Regions from separate parts of the Solibacillus sp. FSL H8-0538 genome, predicted to be linked through region 2. Evidence: riboswitches for the same ligand, from Rfam matches in the RefSeq annotation. Region 2 holds a riboswitch; the other holds the start of a gene.
What was found. Region 2 has a riboswitch for preQ1 ahead of queF (preQ(1) synthase). Riboswitches for the same ligand answer to the same signal wherever they lie in the genome.
Positions count from the first base shown of each region.

Region 1: it holds a riboswitch for preQ1, as region 2 does, so the genes downstream of both, MHH87_RS02410 (QueT transporter family protein) here and queF (preQ(1) synthase) in region 2, are expected to answer to the same signal.

Region 1 covers NZ_JBBOPI010000001.1:507,884-517,247, forward strand. The annotation lists gene trpA (tryptophan synthase subunit alpha) at 1-593, opposite strand, end outside; gene trpB (tryptophan synthase subunit beta) at 590-1,777, opposite strand; gene MHH87_RS02390 (phosphoribosylanthranilate isomerase) at 1,774-2,391, opposite strand; gene trpC (indole-3-glycerol phosphate synthase TrpC) at 2,388-3,182, opposite strand; gene trpD (anthranilate phosphoribosyltransferase) at 3,179-4,216, opposite strand; gene MHH87_RS02405 (chorismate-binding protein) at 4,222-5,595, opposite strand; T-box leader at 5,779-5,985, opposite strand; gene MHH87_RS02410 (QueT transporter family protein) at 6,170-6,652, opposite strand; PreQ1 riboswitch class I at 6,660-6,705, opposite strand; gene MHH87_RS02415 (ABC transporter substrate-binding protein) at 7,012-8,022, shown strand; gene MHH87_RS02420 (ABC transporter permease) at 8,143-9,186, shown strand; gene MHH87_RS02425 (ABC transporter ATP-binding protein) at 9,179-9,364, shown strand, end outside.
Region 2 covers NZ_JBBOPI010000001.1:3,555,900-3,565,263, reverse strand. The annotation lists gene MHH87_RS17080 (S26 family signal peptidase) at 621-1,715, opposite strand; gene MHH87_RS17075 (sigma-70 family RNA polymerase sigma factor) at 1,708-2,214, opposite strand; gene MHH87_RS17070 (polysaccharide deacetylase family protein) at 2,281-3,582, opposite strand; gene MHH87_RS17065 (PhoU family transcriptional regulator) at 4,764-5,192, shown strand; gene MHH87_RS17060 (BRCT domain-containing protein) at 5,550-5,867, opposite strand; gene MHH87_RS17055 (YbgA family protein) at 5,987-6,340, opposite strand; PreQ1 riboswitch class I at 6,572-6,618, shown strand; gene queF (preQ(1) synthase) at 6,740-7,240, shown strand; PreQ1 riboswitch class I at 7,257-7,300, shown strand; gene queC (7-cyano-7-deazaguanine synthase QueC) at 7,351-8,010, shown strand; gene queD (6-carboxytetrahydropterin synthase QueD) at 8,014-8,487, shown strand; gene queE (7-carboxy-7-deazaguanine synthase QueE) at 8,480-9,208, shown strand; gene MHH87_RS17030 (VUT family protein) at 9,255-9,364, shown strand, end outside.

The sequences.
Region 1 (9,364 bases), 3.0 Mb from region 2:
TGATTAAAATGGTCAGCAAGATTTTCAGCAAAGCTTGAACGAGCACCCGTAATGCCGTTTACTGTTACCGCGTAAATAAAGCCTTCACTAGCACTGGCAAGCTGGGTTATTCGTTCAGCTGGACTTGTTAAAGAAATCAGCTGGACAAGAGCAATCCCTGAATTTTTTAATGTAGGGTGGATTATGTTCATTTCCTCCATTGGCATATCTGGAATAATGACACCGCGAATTCCTGCACGACTTGCATCTGCTGCAAAGCTTTCAGCACCGTAAGCTAAAATCGGATTTAAATACGTCATCGCAACAAGCGGCACAGTAATTTCATCCGCAAAGGTAATTAGTGTTTCAATGACTTTTCGTAAAGTTGTGCCGTGCGCTAAAGCGCGTTTACCAGCTTTTTCAATTGTTGGTCCGTCTGCAACGGGATCTGAAAACGGAATCCCTACTTCGATTGCGGTTACGCCAAGCTCTTGCAGACGTAAAATCGTTGGCTGTAATTTTTCAAGTCCGCCGTCACCTGCCATAATATAAGGAACGAACGCTTTGTCCCCGCGTGCATTTACTTTTAAAATTGCCTCTGTTACAGCTGTCATGAAAGGTCACCTCCGAATGCATCCACTAACGTGTGCACATCTTTATCGCCACGCCCTGATAAACAAACAACAACAACTTCTTCAGCAGGACGTGTTTTTGCAAATTGTGAAGCATAATAAATCGCATGTGCACTTTCTAATGCCGGTAAAATGCCTTCTGTTTCGCACAATAGCTTTACACCTTCAAGTGCTTGTGCATCGGTAACGGATGGATACTGCGCACGACCGCTTGCATGCAAATGACAATGCTCTGGTCCAACGCCTGGATAATCAAGCCCAGCAGAAATTGAGTGTGCTTCTTGTACAAAGCCGTTGTCATCTTGTAATAAATACATAAATGCCCCGTGCAGTACACCCATTTTTCCTACGTGAATTGCCGCTGCATGCTTATCTGTATCGACACCAGCGCCGGATGCTTCAATCCCATAGAGCGCCACGTCTTTATCTTCGATGAACGGGTAGAACATGCCGATTGCGTTACTGCCCCCACCGATACAAGCAATGACTGAATCTGGTAAACGACCTTCTTGTTGTAAAATTTGTGCACGTGTTTCATCCCCAATAACACGTTGGAAATCACGGACAATTGTTGGGAACGGGTGGGGCCCCAATGCTGAGCCTAAAATATAATGTGTATCTTCAACATGTGTAACCCAGTGGCGAAGCGCCTCGTTTACAGCATCTTTTAGGGTAGCTGAGCCCTTGTCAACGCCGACCACTTTTGTTCCAAGTAACTCCATACGGAATACGTTTAGCTGTTGACGTTTTACATCCTCTGCCCCCATATAAACGATGCATTCCATATCTAGTAGGGCACAGGCAGTAGCGGTTGCCACACCGTGCTGACCAGCGCCGGTTTCTGCAACAATTTTCTTCTTGCCCATACGTTTTGCAAGCAGGGCCTGTCCAAGTGCATTATTAATCTTATGTGCACCCGTATGATTCAAATCTTCACGCTTTAAATATATTTTTGCTCCGCCAACGCGCTTCGTTAAACGTTCTGCATAATAAAGCGGTGTTTCGCGACCTACGTATTGTTTTAAATAATAGTCTAACTCTTGTTGGAAGGCAGGATCCTGCTTTGCTTCCTCGTACGCTTGCTCTAATTCAATTAACGGTGTCATTAATGTCTCGGGAACAAATTGTCCGCCAAATTTACCGAATCTTCCTTTAGTCGTTGTCATGAAATCCTCGCTCCTTTAGCTGCCTGTAGAAATGCTTGAATAAGTTCGTGATTCTTTTGTCCATCTAGCTCAACCCCGCTTGAAACGTCTACGCCAAATGGCTGCACAAGATTAATTGCCTCAGCAATATTTTCAGCACGTAAGCCACCTGCTAAAATAACTTTTTCCTTTGGGATGTGTGCTTCTTGAAGTAGTGACCAGTCGAATGTATGGCCACTGCCACCGCGGAAGTCTGTGCCTGGAGCATCAAATAAATAGTAGTCCACGTTATAACGTACGGCTTGTTCAATATCTTCTTTTGTACGAATGGAGAAAGCTTTAATTGAAGGTAGTCCAATTTCCGTAATAAATTCAGGCGTTTCGTCCCCGTGATACTGTACATAATCGAGCGGCACCGTTTTCGCGAAATGCTCAATTGCTTCGCGTTCTGCATTGACGAACACACCGACCTTTTTGACATGTGGGGGAATTGCTTTCGTGAGCTCGGCTGCCTGTTCAACTGTAATTTCACGCTTGCTCGGCGCAAACATAAATCCGATAAAATTAACACCTGCTTCAACAGCGGTTTCAATATGTGCGCGTTCTTTTAAGCCGCAAATTTTTACAAATGTCATACCGTTTCACCAAACTTTTTTGATATGTCGATTTGTAACGATTGTAGGTCTGCCACAACATCACCACTGCGCATAAGTGATTCGCCAACAAGCACCCCTTTTGCGCCAGCATTCGCCACGCGAGCCGCATCTTCTGCGTTCCAAATACCACTTTCACTAATAAACGCTACACCATCTGCTGCAAAATGCTTGGCAATTTCTTCAGTTTGGATTAAATCCACTACGAATGTTTTTAAGTTGCGGTTATTCACGCCGATAATTTTCGCTTTTAATTTTAGTGCGCGCTCCAGTTCTTCGACATCATGCACTTCGACTAAAATTTCAAGACCGAGGTCCGTTGCGTACGCAAAAAGGGAAGCGAGCTCCTCATCTGAAAGCGCTGCGACGATTAATAAAATAACCGAAGCCCCAGCCGCCTTCGCGTAATCAATTTGTACGGGGTCGATCATGAAATCCTTGCATAGCACAGGAATACTGACGGCGTTCACTACATTATATAAATCCGCAAACGATCCTTTGAAAAAAGCTTGTTCTGTTAACACTGAAATACAAGCCGCACCCGCTGCTTCGTATTGAAGTGCCTGTTCTACTGGTTCAATATGCGTTGCAATATTTCCTTTAGAAGGAGAGGCACGTTTCATTTCGGCAATAACTTGTAATTTGTCGGCACGGATTAATGTTTCATATAGAGAAGGGCGCTGTTTTTCGACAACAGTAAAGCTAGGTGTCTGAGCATGTAATCCCGGGAGCTCCGTTTTTTTCTGTTCAATAATCTTGTCTAAAATTGTCATTGTTTCGCACCATCTTTCATTGCATTTTGACTATAGGCAATAACATTGTTTAATTTTTCGAGCGCACGCCCAGAGAAAATACTGTCACGCGCCATTTCAATACCTTCCATCATCGTGTCAGCTAATCCATAAGCGAAAAAGCCAATTCCTGCATTTAATATAACCGTATCAAAATAAACACTTTGTTTACCTGCAAGTAAATCGCGCATGATTACCGCGTTATCAGCAGGACTGCCACCGCGAATCGCAGATAGTGGCTGTGGTGTTAACCCAACATCCTCTGCGCGTAATTTAAACGGAATGATATCGCCGTGATCTAGCAGTACGAATGTGTTTTCACCATCTAAAGAAGCCTCATCCATACCGCAAGAGCCAGATACGACAACTGCACGTTCACGCCCAAGCATATGAAGTACTTGTGCATAATCTGTTGTAAACGCTGGGCGATTAATGCCAACAAATTGTGTTTTTAATGGAACCGGATTTGTTAACGGGCCAGCTAAATTGAAAATTGTTGGCTTACCAATCGCCTGGCGTACCTCACCGATGCGCTTTAATTTCGGATGCATATTTGGTGCATGTAAAAAGGCAATTCCGTGTTTTTGTAGCAAATCAACTGTTTGTTCCATTGTTGGGACAAGCTCAATACCAAGCGCTTCTAATACGTCAGAGCTACCAGAAGAGCTTGAAACTTTTCGGTTGCCATGCTTTGCAACAAGCAGTCCGCCACCCGCAAGAACAAAGGCGGAAGTCGTACTAATATTGAAGCTATGCAAGCCGTCACCACCAGTTCCGCAATTATCGATATAAATGCCTTCAGGAACGTCTACTTGAACCGCATGAGAGCGCATAACAGAAGCAAGACCTGCCACTTCATGAGCCGTTTCACCTTTTTCACTCATCGCAATTAAAAAAGAAGTAATCTCCTCTTTTGGTGTTTCTTCATTAAATACAAGCTGAGCCGCTTCGACCATTTCCTCAAATACTAAATTTCCTTTTTGTACGACGCGCTCAATAAATGGTTGCAATATCATATGAGTCACCCTTGTGCTAGCGCGCATAAAGACTGTGCTTTCATCGCAATTTGCTCCGCTGCATCCTTTGTAGTTGTTTTTGCCGAAATCGAAGTGCCTACTTGTAAATACGCTTTGTTATTTTTAATAAGCATCGTGCGGGCAGTTAGTGCAAAATCAATTTGTCCGTTAAACCCGATATAGCCAAGTGCGCCGCCGTAAAAACTTCGGTGAACTGGTTCAACTTCATCAATGAGCTGCATTGCTTGAAGCTTTGGACTACCTGTTACACTTCCAGCTGGAATACAATGTGCCAATGCGTCGATTGCGTGTAGGGTAGGGGACAACTTGCCTTCCACTGCAGATGTAAGTTGCATCAAATTTTCGGTACGAATGGTTGCTGTATAATTTGTCACCTTAACAGAACCTGCTACACAAATTTTTTCTAAATCTTCCTTGGCTATGTCAACGAGTGCGTTATGCTCGGCAATTTCCTGTGCATTTGAACGTAATTCTTGTTCAATGGCTAGATCCGCTGTTGTCGTGAAGCCACGTGGACGAATGCCAGCAATAGGCTTCGTTGTAACCACACCATTATGAACACGCACTAAGCTTTCTGGCGAGGAGCCGACAATTGTGTGATCGTCAAACTCGATGTAATACATATACGACGCTTGATTGTGAATGCGTAGCTTGCGGTAAAGTGCAAAAGCGTCGCCGTCAAATTCAGTTTCTAAGCGGCGAGATAATACGACTTGAGTGCTATCATTTTTAGCAATTGCTCGTTGCAGTGTTTCGATTTGCTGCTCAAATTCAAGCTCTGTTGTTTGATAGCGGAACGGGCTTAGCGAATAGTCCGTTGACTTAGCTGGTGTTGCATAAAGCAACTGCTCAATAATGGCATCAATATTCGGTTCCTTTTGCTCGGCTTCAATATTTGTATGGAACACGACTAATTCATCTGTTAAATGATCAAAAATAATGAGCGTATCATAAATATGGAAGTTGACAGTCGGAATGCCGATTTCTGTATCGCTCTGTTGGCTATCTAAACTAGTAGCACCGTAGCTAATATAGCCAATTGCGCCTCCCGTAAATGGGTATTCCGTATGATTGGAAATGCGTGGCATCACTTGCTTCAACGAATGGATTAAATCACCTTCATAGCTATATGTTTTATTCGTAAGGTGAGATAGTTCCGTCAATGTCGTACCAGAACCGCTATATGTTTTGCGCGGGTTTGCACCGATAAATGAGTAGCGGCCAGCGCCTTCGCTTTTTGTTGAGCTTTCAAGTAAAAATTTCCGCTGCCCTTGCAAGCGGCTAAAAATTAATATCGGTGTTAACAGATCGCCATTTACTTTTTTCATTGTCGTGCGGAATTTTTGTTTGATTGACATAAAATCACTCCTTCATTTTTTGTCGCTGTTAAATTATATTGTTGTTATTTGGTAGAATCCGCTAGCTTTTTCGCGGGTGAACCAATAAGACCGGAAGTGTAAACGCAGGATGCCACGCTTTTTGCGGCCAATGCGAGTGTAAAAACGCAAAAAAGCCCTCTACAAAAAGAGACTACTCTTTTTGTAGAGGACGATATATGACCGCGTTGCCACCTCAATTGAAGCCTAAGCTTCCACTTCATGTCCTTGTAACGGCAGGAAACCGTCCACTAACTAGCGCTAGCGGCTTTCATAAGGCCCATTCACAAAGATTACACAGACGCGTTTGCACCAACCACGCGCTCTCTAAGCAGGTTATCATTTGCTACTCTTCTTATTCATCAATTTACTCAGCTATACTATTCTCAGCTCTGTCTAGACGGTGGTCACGCTCCCGTGACCTGCTACCGTATCCGAACAATATTAATATTCAAATTGTACGACTAGTTAAGCGAATAAGTCAATATATTCTGAAAATATTTTCTGTTTTAAGACGAAAAAAACCGATCCGCTACAGCAGACCAGTTGAAAAATTTTAGATTAAATTTTTGAAGTTGAGACGTTTGTTTAACGTGTACATAATCGGTACACCGACAGCAAGTACAATAAATTCACCAGCAGCAACGGTTACCCATGTCCAAAAGAACGGTAACTCTAGTGCTAAGTTTAGCTCGAACGCAATAATAAACATCGTACATGTAAACAATAATGTATTAATGAGTAATCTTGCTAAGATATTTTTTACAAACTTACATACGACAATAAAAATCGCCAGTGTAATGATTGAATGTCCAACACCGAAAACAAGATCATACATGCCAAGCGGTGAGGACAGATTTGAAATGAATACGCCTATAATAATCCCAATTGCAAAGCGCGGATTGAACGCCACTAAGTGGTTAAACATTTCAGAAACACGAAATTGTACTTCCGTGAAACCAAATGGGGCAACAAGCATTGTAACAGCAATATAAAGTGCCGCAATAATACCACTCGTTGCTAAAAATTTTACCTTCATTCTTCTATTCCTCCTAGTTTTTTTTACGTGGGATGGTTACGAACCACGGTGTGTTAAACACAAATACCTATATTAATATAGTACAATCTATTCGTCAAATAATGCGGTTAATTGTTGTTGTTAGAAAATTGACACAAAGTTAGTTTAGTAAGTATAGTTTAATTAATTGAGGAATTTAGCGATTTAAAGCGCCAAATTAATAGTTGTGTCGAAAAATATGTGCTACTATATAATTAGAACATTCATAATATTGTTGACTATCTGAAAACGTAGATGTAAGATAGCGATAAAATCACGCTTTATTTGGATGTAACCTAGTGAAGCAAAGTGAGATAGAGAATAATAGGGGGATTTCATTTATGAAACGTAGTATGACAAAATTTTCATTTTTATTGTTCGGTCTTCTGTTTTTACTAGCTGCTTGTGGCAGTGATACAGAATCTACGAACGACACAGCAAGTACTGGTTCATCTTCAGAGCCGGCAACAGAAGAAGCAAAAACATTTAAAATCGGTACAACACAAATCGTGGAACACCCTTCTTTAGATGCAGCAACTGAAGGTTTTAAAGCGGCAATTGCTGACGCTGGTATTAAAGCAGAGTACATTGATAAAACAGCTAATGGTGATAACAGTGCAAACATGACAATCGCACAGCAATTAGTAAGCGAAAACGTAGACTTAATTTTCGCCAACTCAACACCATCTGCACAAGCAGCAAAAGGTGCAACATCTGATATTCCAGTGATCTTCACATCAGTAACAGATGCTGTTGGTGCTGAATTAATCGCTTCAATGGAAGCACCTGGCGCTAACGTAACAGGTACAATCGATTTACATCCAGATACAATTACTAATACAATTGCATATTTAAAAGATTTAGGTGCAAAAAATATCGGAATGGTTTACAACGCTGGTGAGCAAAACTCAGTAGCTCAAATCGCACAAGTAAAAGAAGCGGCAACAGCACAAGGCTTAACAATTGTTGAAGCAGCTGTATCTACTTCAGCTGAAGTAAAGCAAGCTTCTGAATCTTTACTTGGTAAAGTGGACGCTTTCTATATCATTACAGACAATACAGTTGTATCAGCACTTGAATCAGTAATTGACGTAGCAAATGCAAATAAACTTCCATTAATCGTTGGGGAATTAGACTCTGTAGCACGTGGCGGCTTAGCGGCATACGGCTTCGAGTATTATGATATCGGTTATGAAGCAGGACAAATGGCAGCAAAAATTTTACTTGAAGGTGTTGCACCTGCTGACATTCCATCAGCATACCCAGCAAACCTTAAACTAGTAATTAACAAAGCAACAGCTGAACTACTTGGTCTTGAAATTAAACCAGAGTGGAACGCTGAAGTACAATAAATAACAAAGGGGATTTGTGCCCTTCATACCCGAGTAGTGAGAGCGTCGTATCCATGCGACATCGAGGGTGTGGTACAAATGCCTAGACAATAAGAATTAAATGTTAGGAGATGATTCAACGTGTTTACAGCTTTGTTTGGTTCGGTTGAGCAAGGAATCATCTATGCAATTATGGCACTCGGAGTGTATTTAACATTCCGAGTGTTAGATTTTCCGGATTTAACGGTTGATGGCAGTTTCGTAACGGGTGCCGGCACAGCAGCGATGATGATTGTGCTTGGCTACCACCCGATACTTGCTACATTAACAGCAATTGTTGCGGGATTTATTGCAGGATGTATGACAGGGATTTTACACACAAAGGGCAAAATTAATCCGCTTTTATCAGGGATTTTAATGATGATTGCATTGTATTCAATCAATCTACGGATTATGGGACTATCTTCTGATACCGGCGTAACGCGTCCTAATATTCCTCTTTTGAATACAGATACAGTGTTTTCATTGTTCCAAGGGTTCTGGAGTAACCTTGGAATTGATGCGGCAATTTCAGATGCATTACGTGGAATGGGGCTAGAGTCAGTGCCTTCAACATGGGGTACACTTGTCGTCGTGTTAATGTTAACAATCTGCATTAAATTCATCGCAGACTGGTTCTTAAAAACGGAAGTCGGCCTAGCCATTCGTGCAACAGGAGACAATAAACGGATGATTCGTAGTTTTTCTGCGAATACAGATACGTTAATTATTTTTGGTCTTGGTATATCAAATGCACTTGTAGCATTATCAGGTGCATTAATTGCACAATACACAAAATTTGCCGACATTGGTTTAGGAATCGGGATGATCGTGATTGGTCTTGCTTCTGTTATTATCGGGGAAGCAATTTTCGGAACAAAATCGATTGTTCGCACAACATTTGCTGTTGTAGCTGGAGCGGTTATTTATCGGTTAATTTATGCAATTGCGCTACGTGTCGGCTGGCTAGATACAGGGGACATGAAGTTAATTACTGCGATTATCGTAATTTTAGCGCTTGTTATTCCACAAGTGTTGGATAAACGCAAAGAGAAAAAACGTAAGGCGAAACGTTTAGAAGATCGGTTGTCTGCTCAAAAAGCGGGCGCTGTTGCAATCGAGCAAGGAGGGAATCACCTTGCTTAAACTGGATGGCATTAATAAAATTTTCAACGAAGGCACACCGGATGAGAAGATAGCTTTAGATAATATTAATTTGCATCTCGCTCCTGGCGATTTTGTGACAATTATCGGAAGTAATGGTGCAGGGAAATCGACGATGATGAATATGATTTCCGGTGCACTATCACCTGATTTTGGTACG
Region 2 (9,364 bases):
AAACTTGAAACTCTAATGATGACGAAATAAGAAGTTCATCTCAAAAAAATTTCTTCATCCGACAGAAAAAAGATAAGTCATTCGCTAAATGAGGATTTTCTTGAAATCACTACTGAAATAAGAAAGTGATTAATCTTTTTTAAAAATGGATTTTTTTATTTATCGGTAAATTATGTTAATCCGGCATTTCTAAGTTAGGGAGTTTTTTGTTTTGGGTGGTTTTAAAAGAGCGTGCTTGGTACATCGGTTAGCTGCTATTTGTGATAGGGTGAACCATACCATAAGTAAGTCCGGTTTCATGAGTTCGGTTAATTTATAATATTGTTGAAAGTCCCTTAAGTAGATACAAACTTTAGATGGGGCAAAACGCTCAATAAAAATTTGATAATTTATGAATGGATTGAAATGAATTGAATTTTGACTATTACTCGAACAGCTTAACCGCAATGGAAATCAATCTTGCTCACAACGCAAAAACGCATTATTTAGATTCGATCCAAATAATGCGTTTTTACTTTCGGGAAAAGAACCTCTCTTTTATATTAAGAATCGAATGAGTAGTATTCTATCACTTCGCTTACATCACAGAAAAAATTGCTCCTGCTATGGTCGCAGCCTCCCTAATTAAGTCCCCATTTCCAAGTTGTTGAATTAGGCATTTTATACATATAGAATGTATATTCGGTTACACCCTCGCGTCCATATTGATAACGAATTTCGACTTCCTCATTTGATAAATACGTTACTGTTCGATAAGCAGCCTCTAAGAATAATTCACTTTGTCTATTCGAATGAGGGAAGATCGCATTTTCTACTGTTAAGTTCTGTGCTATTTCACCTTCACCAAAAATAGCATCGTATAAATACAGGTCAAAATATTCTTCAGGCGCATAATCACCAACTAGGCCATTGTTTGCAATTTCCTTTTTCTCAAAATAAATCGTATCTGTATAATTTTCATTAGCAAGCGCGACGACTTCTCCGAAAATTTTATGCACAGGTGTTATCGTCCCTGCCTGCAGAGTTTGCTCTGCTGGAAAATGATTTAGAAGAAAATATTCCCGGGCGTTTAATGTTTGTTCGTAGCTTCCTAAAATCGTATTTCCATTTTGTTTATATTGCTGAATTAATGATGAATTTAGCCGTTTACCATTAACTGTTAATTTTCCGTCACGTAACATGACTCGGTCTCCTGGTACAGCGGCGACTTCATAATAAATATCGTTAAAAATAGGAAGATGACTACTCGTATTTGTCAGTGTACGAACAACATCGCCAGGCTCATATACAACCTCATCAAATAAATTCGGCTGTCGTTCAATAACTGTGTGATAATCAGCATTATTAATTGTGAACGACTCGGGGTCAACATACTGCAAGCTTGATAATGAATCGAGCAATGGTAGTGTTGCTAATTGCTCGTAATCAATCATAGATAGTAGCTTCTTCTTATGAAGTGTCGAAATAGCCACCATATCATCAAGTGGATCATAAGGTATATATCGTCCTTCATCTGATGTAACTTGTTCGAATGGATTCATTGTAATAAAGAGAAAGAAGGACAGTGCAACCATAGCAGCCGTCACTAGTGGTATGCTCCATGAACGCTTTTTAATAGATGAATCCATCCTTTCATGAACACGTTGTTTTATTTGTTTTTCCTGCAAATCGGTATCGCCCATCATTTTATCTAATTGATTTTTAAATTTATTCACTCTGCCATCCCTCCATTTCCTCTTCATTGAAAAATTCCTTCATCTGGTGTTTTGCACGACGCAGCCTTGTTTTCACTGTGTTTTCATTGAGCTGTAAATAGGATGCAATATCGGCAATTGATTGTTCATCATAATAATAAAGAATTAATGGTTCTCGATATTTCAAGGGTAGTTGGAATATCTTTTTTTCTAACTCTGCAAGCTGTTCTTTCTCTAAAATAGATTGCTCTACACCGTTTGAATTGGCGAAAATCGTTTCAAATAATACATCTTTTTTATGTTTCCATGAACGCAAATAATCTTTCGAGCGATTGGCTGTCATCGTTGTTAAATAGGTTCTTAACGATGATTCATGTCTAAACTGCTCGCTTTTTTGAAAATAGGTCACAAACACTTCTTGGACAATATCCTCTGCGGTCGCCCAATTTTTCACATACAGATACGAAATTCTGACAAGGTAACGACTATGCTCATTCATTATGGTGTCTAAATGTTTCATTTGCCTATAACACCTTCTTACATATTGATTTGATTAGTATAACATTTAGGTGTTTTCTTTTTTTCTTCATTCAGGAAACAGCATCTCACCTTGTACATAATTAATGAATTCTTCCATCATTACGACCTCTGTCACACCAAAGCGTTTGATTTCATAGTTGGGATCTTCCATATTCGCATATCCTGTTTTCGTAGTAAAGCCGAGTAAAAAACCAAGGTCTTTCATCACTTCAATTGTCTCTTCTTTATAATGCCCAAAAGGATAAGCTAAAGAAATAGCGTTTGGGATTTCTTCAAGGTTTTTGCGTAAGTCTACTTCTAACTCTTCCGCAGATACTTCCATTAGCTTACCGACCTTTGTTTCTTCATTTAAAATGTGCAAATCAAATGTATGCGCCTCATAAATAAAGACATCTGACATGATTGCCATCTCTTCTTCCGTGAAAAATTGTAATTTACCTTCTGAATCAAACGTTTGAATGCCTTCTGTGCGATGCGTTCTGGACGAAATAATATGTTGAATTGCTCTAAATTGATGCTTTTTTAATAGCGGATAGGCATATTCTTTTGTCGATAATAATCCGTCGTCAAATGTAATTAACACCGTATTGATAGGTAAAATTTTTCGCCCTTCTTTGTATTCATACATTTCATGTGAACCAATCGTCTTAAATTGATGGGCTGCTAAATAATCCATTTGCTGTTCAAAAGATTCCGCAGATATCGTACTTGTCGTTTTCTTCATTAATGCTTTCGGTAAAATGTGATGGTACACAAGCACGGGTATTCCTTCATCTAGTTGAACCGTTTGTTTATGTATATAGCCCGATCGTTCTCCCACTTTTATAAGAAACCAGTCATCCACTTGACCCACTATCGGATAACGAAAGCCTACATCAAGTTGTAATAGTTGAGGACTTTTGTTGTTTGGTGCTTCATAGACCATTGTTTGAGCTGTCGTTTTAATTGCGCCACTAACTTCCGTATTGATCATCGATTTTAGTGATTTCTTTTGAAATACTGTGCCTATTTTTTCTACATAGACCGTTACATGTCCAAATAGTAGTTCATAAAAATTCTCTTTTTCTTGTACAATCGTAAATTCTACATTCGGCTCAAGTTGTCCGATTTTTATGAGTGAATCTTCTTTAATATAAAACGGCTGAGGATCATTAAAAATCACAACTTGTTCAAATTCCTTTGTTTGAGGAATTATATTTATCGATTTCACGATTTCCATATGTTTAACTTGTTCGAACTCTTTTTCATTTGCTTCTACTCTTTCCAAATTATCTAGTAAACCTAAGCTTTCAATTAATACACTTCCTATAAAAAGGATTAAGATTGTAATATAAACGTATTTTTTCATTTTGTCCTCCACATTGCTTCTTGAATTTAAGCAACGTACCGACGGAAAATTACAAAATAAGTTTCAAAATTTATTAATTTTTTTAGTGGATAAGAAAGTATAACTTTCCCATCTACATAAGTAAGGGCATCAACTCGCCTCATTTTGGGCGAGTTGTGTCTTTCTAATAGACTTCATTTATTTATGGAGCATTGGGAGGTATTTTGTCCTAAAAAAAGTTGGATGACTCACAAGGAAACTTAGAAGTGAAAAATGAATTATTACACTGAATTTCTACCACGAATTATGCATGACTTAGAACGAGTGAATCAATTAGAGAATTTAAGTAGAGAAGTGAGGTTGCCTTTTCTGCTTGGGTTAGTGGAAGGGAATTAACTTAATGACCAACAGCAAAAATATGCTACAGTTTCATGAGTGGAGTAAAGAAAAAAAATTAGAATTTAGGCAAATTAATATTATTGAATCAATCATCGTCGGCATTTCAGTAATAAGATATGCAAAATCCAAGAATAAACATGACGGAGTAATATTGATGTTCGATAGAGAGTTTCCGGAAGTGAAATTTGATTACGGTAGACGGCATTAACTTTAAGACTTTTGATGCGTAGTGTTCTTGGAAATATTGAGTTTAAAAGTGAAGACATTCTTTACTCCTTCATATTGCAAAAATTATGTACCAAGGTTTCTATTGAAATATTAAACACAGCCCATACAGAGCTATCAAAAGAATATTTAAAAGAAATTAAAAGCAGTCACTCCTCAAGTTAAAGGTACAGGTTAAAGCAATTAAATAGATTGAAATATTATGGTAGCTTTTAGATACATAGTACCAACTATAATAGAAATTTTTCGTTGAGTTTTATGCACCATTAGTTGGAATAGTAGTTGGATTTTTTATTCATATCTTCATATTACTTATAAGAATTTCAATAAAATTAAACAAACTTCTGAATAGATTAGAGGATAATGATAATTGAAGATGAAAGTTCGTGAAATACTACAATTAAAGTAACGGGGGTTTTATTTAATTGTTCGAATTAAGCATGGTGAAGAGTAATTGTAAACTGTTTAATATCGAAATGTATAAGGGACAAACTGTGCATCTTTCTTGTTCAATTAACGTAAGCAGGTTAGTGAAAGAAGAAGAGGATTATATTTAATTTTGGAGGTTGGAGTATTAAATGAAAAGAATACTAGTTTGCTTAAGTTTTATGTTTATTCTTGTTGCTTGTTCAAACGAAAATGGAGACAACTCAACAAAGGAAGTTGATATTACGAAAGCGTTTGTAGAAGAAAATGCAGAGGTTGGTTTAACTTATAGTGAAGTAAGAGAGAGATTTGGAACAGAGGTACTTGCCGATGAAGTTGATAATGCGGAAACTTGGCTATACGATTCAACGCAATATAGCGATTTTGAATATAATCAAAGTTTAAAAAGTATCGCTTCTGAAGAAATTAAATCTGGTAATCTTGAATATCAATTATATATTAACTTTATTGAAGAAGAAGCCTTTATGTACTCTTACTTTTATTTAGGGGGAGACGGAAAAGTATGGCAATATCAAGTAACTCCTGATAATAAAACTTTAAATAATCCTGTCAGTAATTAAACTAACGGGTGCCTTCGTTTGTTATAAAATATGACTTTAAAAGTTCTTTTTATCAAACTTTGTTCAATGGCTGCAGGAATAATATATCGAAATAACCCGCTCCTTGAGGTATTTCTAACTTAGGGAGTTTTTTGTTTTTGGATGGCTTTAAAAGAGCGTGCTTGGTAAATCGGTTAGCTGCTATTTGTGATAGCAAGCAAGAACCAGCTCATAAGTAAGTCTGATTTTCCCAAAAACTAATAGGAGAAAAGGTATGTGAACAGAGTTGTTTTGCATACCTTTTTAGAGGAGAGGGGTTCCACAAAGCTGTTAAATTAAGAGGCAGCCCCACTTTAAAAGATGATGTTAAATATCCTTTTATATAGAAATGAGCCAAATAAAATCATCCTCAGCAACCATTTGGATATCCTGGCCAAGGTTAATTAACTGTTCAGCTTTTAATTGTTTCGTACTTATACTAGGACGTTTTTTTCCTAGAATAAGAAAATCGGTCTCCTTTGTAACAGCCCCCTGCATAATCCCTCCACAGGCCCGCACTTTTTTCGCAGCTTCTGAACGTGTCATAGTGGAAAGGGCCCCAGTAAAGACGAGTTGTTTATTATTAAATGGGTGTATTAAGCGTTCGGTTGGGTCAGAGAGCAAGATGACGTCTGTGTTGTTTTTATTTTTGTTCATATTGATTCTCCTTGATTGAATGGAAAGATTTCTACCTAATTATAGGCGAGATTGATTGATTCGAGAGGATTTTAGTAACAGAAGGTGGTATACAAAGGAAGATCCCTCACGACGTAGACTCACGGCTGCAAAATCGTACTTTCTCGTAAATAAGTAACGTTATATTGAATGGCCAATTGTTGTAAAAAGCAAAGAAATGTTGGCATATCACAAGTGTTGAGCAGTTGTTCGTATGTTTGCTTTTCTTCGGGTGTGGCTACTTTACGGAAATAGCCCCACATGTGCTGGCAGGCATTGCGCATGCTGCCTTCTGTTGGCGTTTGTTGTAGCGCAGCATGGATCAATTGTTCAATTTGTTCATGGGCCAGCTGTTCACGCATTGCCTGCCGAATTAGGTTATAATGCTTTTGGCTATGGAACATAACACGGTATTTTTCTTCACGCCAAAATTTATCTGTTAGTTGACGTTTCATACAATCCACCTCTCAAAAAATACCCATTTTAAATCTATTGCTAGTTAATTTTAATATAAAACATCAATTTGGATTAATCGAGTATATATTTTTTTATAATGTATCTAAATGTCGGTATAACAGCGGTTTTTTCTAGAGAAGCATTTGTCGGAAGGTTGTATTTAAAAAGATTCATTTGACGTTTTCCTTCATATTCTATATTATATGGAAGAAAAGAATGCCCGGACTAGAACGGGAGAGGTTCATAGCTGATACCCTCTATAAAAAACTATGGAAACATGACTATTCGCCATGTCCATATCGGACGTGGCTTTTTCTGTTTTTGTATATTTTTTATAGAATGATTGGTGAAGCCTCTCTTGAAAAGTGTTGGGAAACATTTTACAAGGAGGTTTTTTTATGTCTGGCCGTAGCCATGAAGAAGGTTTAAAAGATTTAACACTATTAGGTAATCAAGGTACTAAATATTCATATGATTATGCACCCGAGGTATTGGAGTCAGTGGATAATCTACATTCGAATCGGGATTATTTTGTCAAGTTTAATTGTCCAGAGTTCACGAGTTTATGCCCACTTACAAATCAACCCGATTTTGCAACGATGTACATTTCATATATTCCAAATCAAAAAATTGTTGAGAGTAAATCACTGAAATTATATTTATTCAGTTTTAGAAATCATGGGGATTTCCATGAAGATTGCGTGAATATTATTATGAACGATTTAATTAACTTACTTGATCCAAGATATATTGAGGTTTGGGGGAAATTTACTCCACGCGGGGGTATTTCGATTGATCCTTGGTGCAATTACGGGAAGCCGGGAACGAAATACGAAGAAATAGCGAATTACCGTTTAATGAACCACGATCTGAATCCAGAAAAGATAGATAATCGATAAATTAAAGAGGTCAATCTAGAAAGAGGTTTTTAGCTACCCTCTTTAAAAAACTAAGAAGAACAGCATTTTTCTTAGAATGCTGTTTTTTCGTTATAAGGGAGTTTTCACAGATGAAGCAGGAAAAAGCAATCGTTGTGTTTAGTGGAGGTCAGGACAGTACGACTTGTCTGTTTTGGGCAAAGGAACGTTTTAGAGAAGTTGAGGCAGTGACATTTGATTATGGGCAAAGGCATGTTCTTGAAATTGAATGTGCGAAGAGTATAGCAGCCGAGCTAGGTGTCAAACATCATATTCTTGATATGTCACTCCTAAACCAGCTCGCTCCGAATGCATTAACACGAGATGACATAAAGGTTGAAGACGGAAAAGATGGCGAGCTTCCATCAACTTTTGTGCCTGGGAGGAATCTGCTCTTTCTTTCCTTTGCAGGTGTTTTAGCGAGCCAAGTAGGAGCTAAGCATATCGTGACCGGAGTTTGTGAAACGGATTTTAGCGGATATCCAGATTGCCGAGATATTTTTATTAAATCCTTGAACGTCACGTTAAATTTATCGATGGACGATACCTTTGTGATTGATACTCCACTCATGTGGCTGAACAAGGCACAGACATGGGAGCTAGCGGATCAGCTTGGGGCGCTTGAGTTTGTTCGGGAAAGAACGTTAACTTGTTATAACGGTGTAATTGCAGATGGTTGTGGTGAATGCCCGGCGTGTAAACTGCGAAACAAAGGGCTTGAAGAGTATAGAAGTTCTAGAAAGGAGTCTTAAGGCATGACGAATTTTAGAATTGTCGATAAGCTCCAAAAAATAGATGAAGATATTCATAGGGATCAATTGAACTATCATGCAAAGCGTGTGCTTGTGAGCAAGGAATTTACCTTCGATGCTGCCCATCATTTACATAATTATGAGGGGAAATGTAAAAATCTGCACGGCCATACGTATCGTGCTGTATTAGGACTAAGTGGGTACACGGATGAGCGCGGCTTGATGATTGATTTTGGCGATATAAAAGAAATTTGGAAACAAAAAATAGAGATTTATTTGGATCATCGTTATTTAAATGAAACGCTTCCCCTGATGAATACGACAGCAGAGAACATTGTTGTATGGATGTACGAAAAGTTAGCTGAAGCCTTGCTTGAGGAACAGCGATATACGGGGGCGCGTGTCGAATTTATCAGGCTGTATGAAACTCCGACTAGCTATGCTGAAGCGAGACGGGAGTGGATGGAAGTTGAGTAAGGTACCCGTTATAGAGATTTTTGGGCCGACGATTCAAGGTGAGGGAATGGTCGTGGGTCAAAAGACAATGTTTGTCCGGACTGCTGGTTGTGATTATGCCTGTTCATGGTGTGATTCCTCATTTACGTGGGATGGCAGTGGCAAGCATCTTATTGTGCAAATGACAGCACAAGAGATTTGGGCTGAATTGAAACGCCTTGGTGGCAGCGGTTTTTCATTTGTCACGATTTCGGGCGGCAATCCTGCGCTCCTGCGAAATTTAGACGCGCTCATTGGTATTTTAAAAGAAAATGAGATCAAGGTCGGAGTGGAGACGCAGGGAAGCAGATGGCAAGAGTGGCTGTATGAGGTTGATGAACTGACACTTTCACCAAAGCCGCCTAGTTCCGGAATGACGACAGACTATTCGGTGCTCACTGATATCTTAGAAAAACTTCAAAATCGAAACAGCGCGCAGCATATATCCCTTAAAATAGTCGTTTTTAACCAAGAGGATTATGATTATGCTAAACAAATTCACCTTCGATATCCAACCATTCCTTTTTATCTCCAAGTCGGTAATGATGATATCACGACGATGGATAATTCACGTCTCATCAGCCATTTATTAGAGCAATATGAAGCGCTCATTAATAAAGTGATTTTGGATGAGGAATTAAGAGATGTCAAAGTACTGCCGCAGCTGCATGCCCTTGTGTGGGGAAATAAAAGAGGCGTATAGGGAGCAGTTATAAAACTGTCTCTAAATTTACTAGAGGAGTAACATCATGAGAATATTATTTTATTTATTATCTATTGTCATCGCTAATGTAATAACGGCAAGATTTGCGCCATTACAGTTTGGAATGTTTATCGTTCCAATGGGGACTCTTATGAT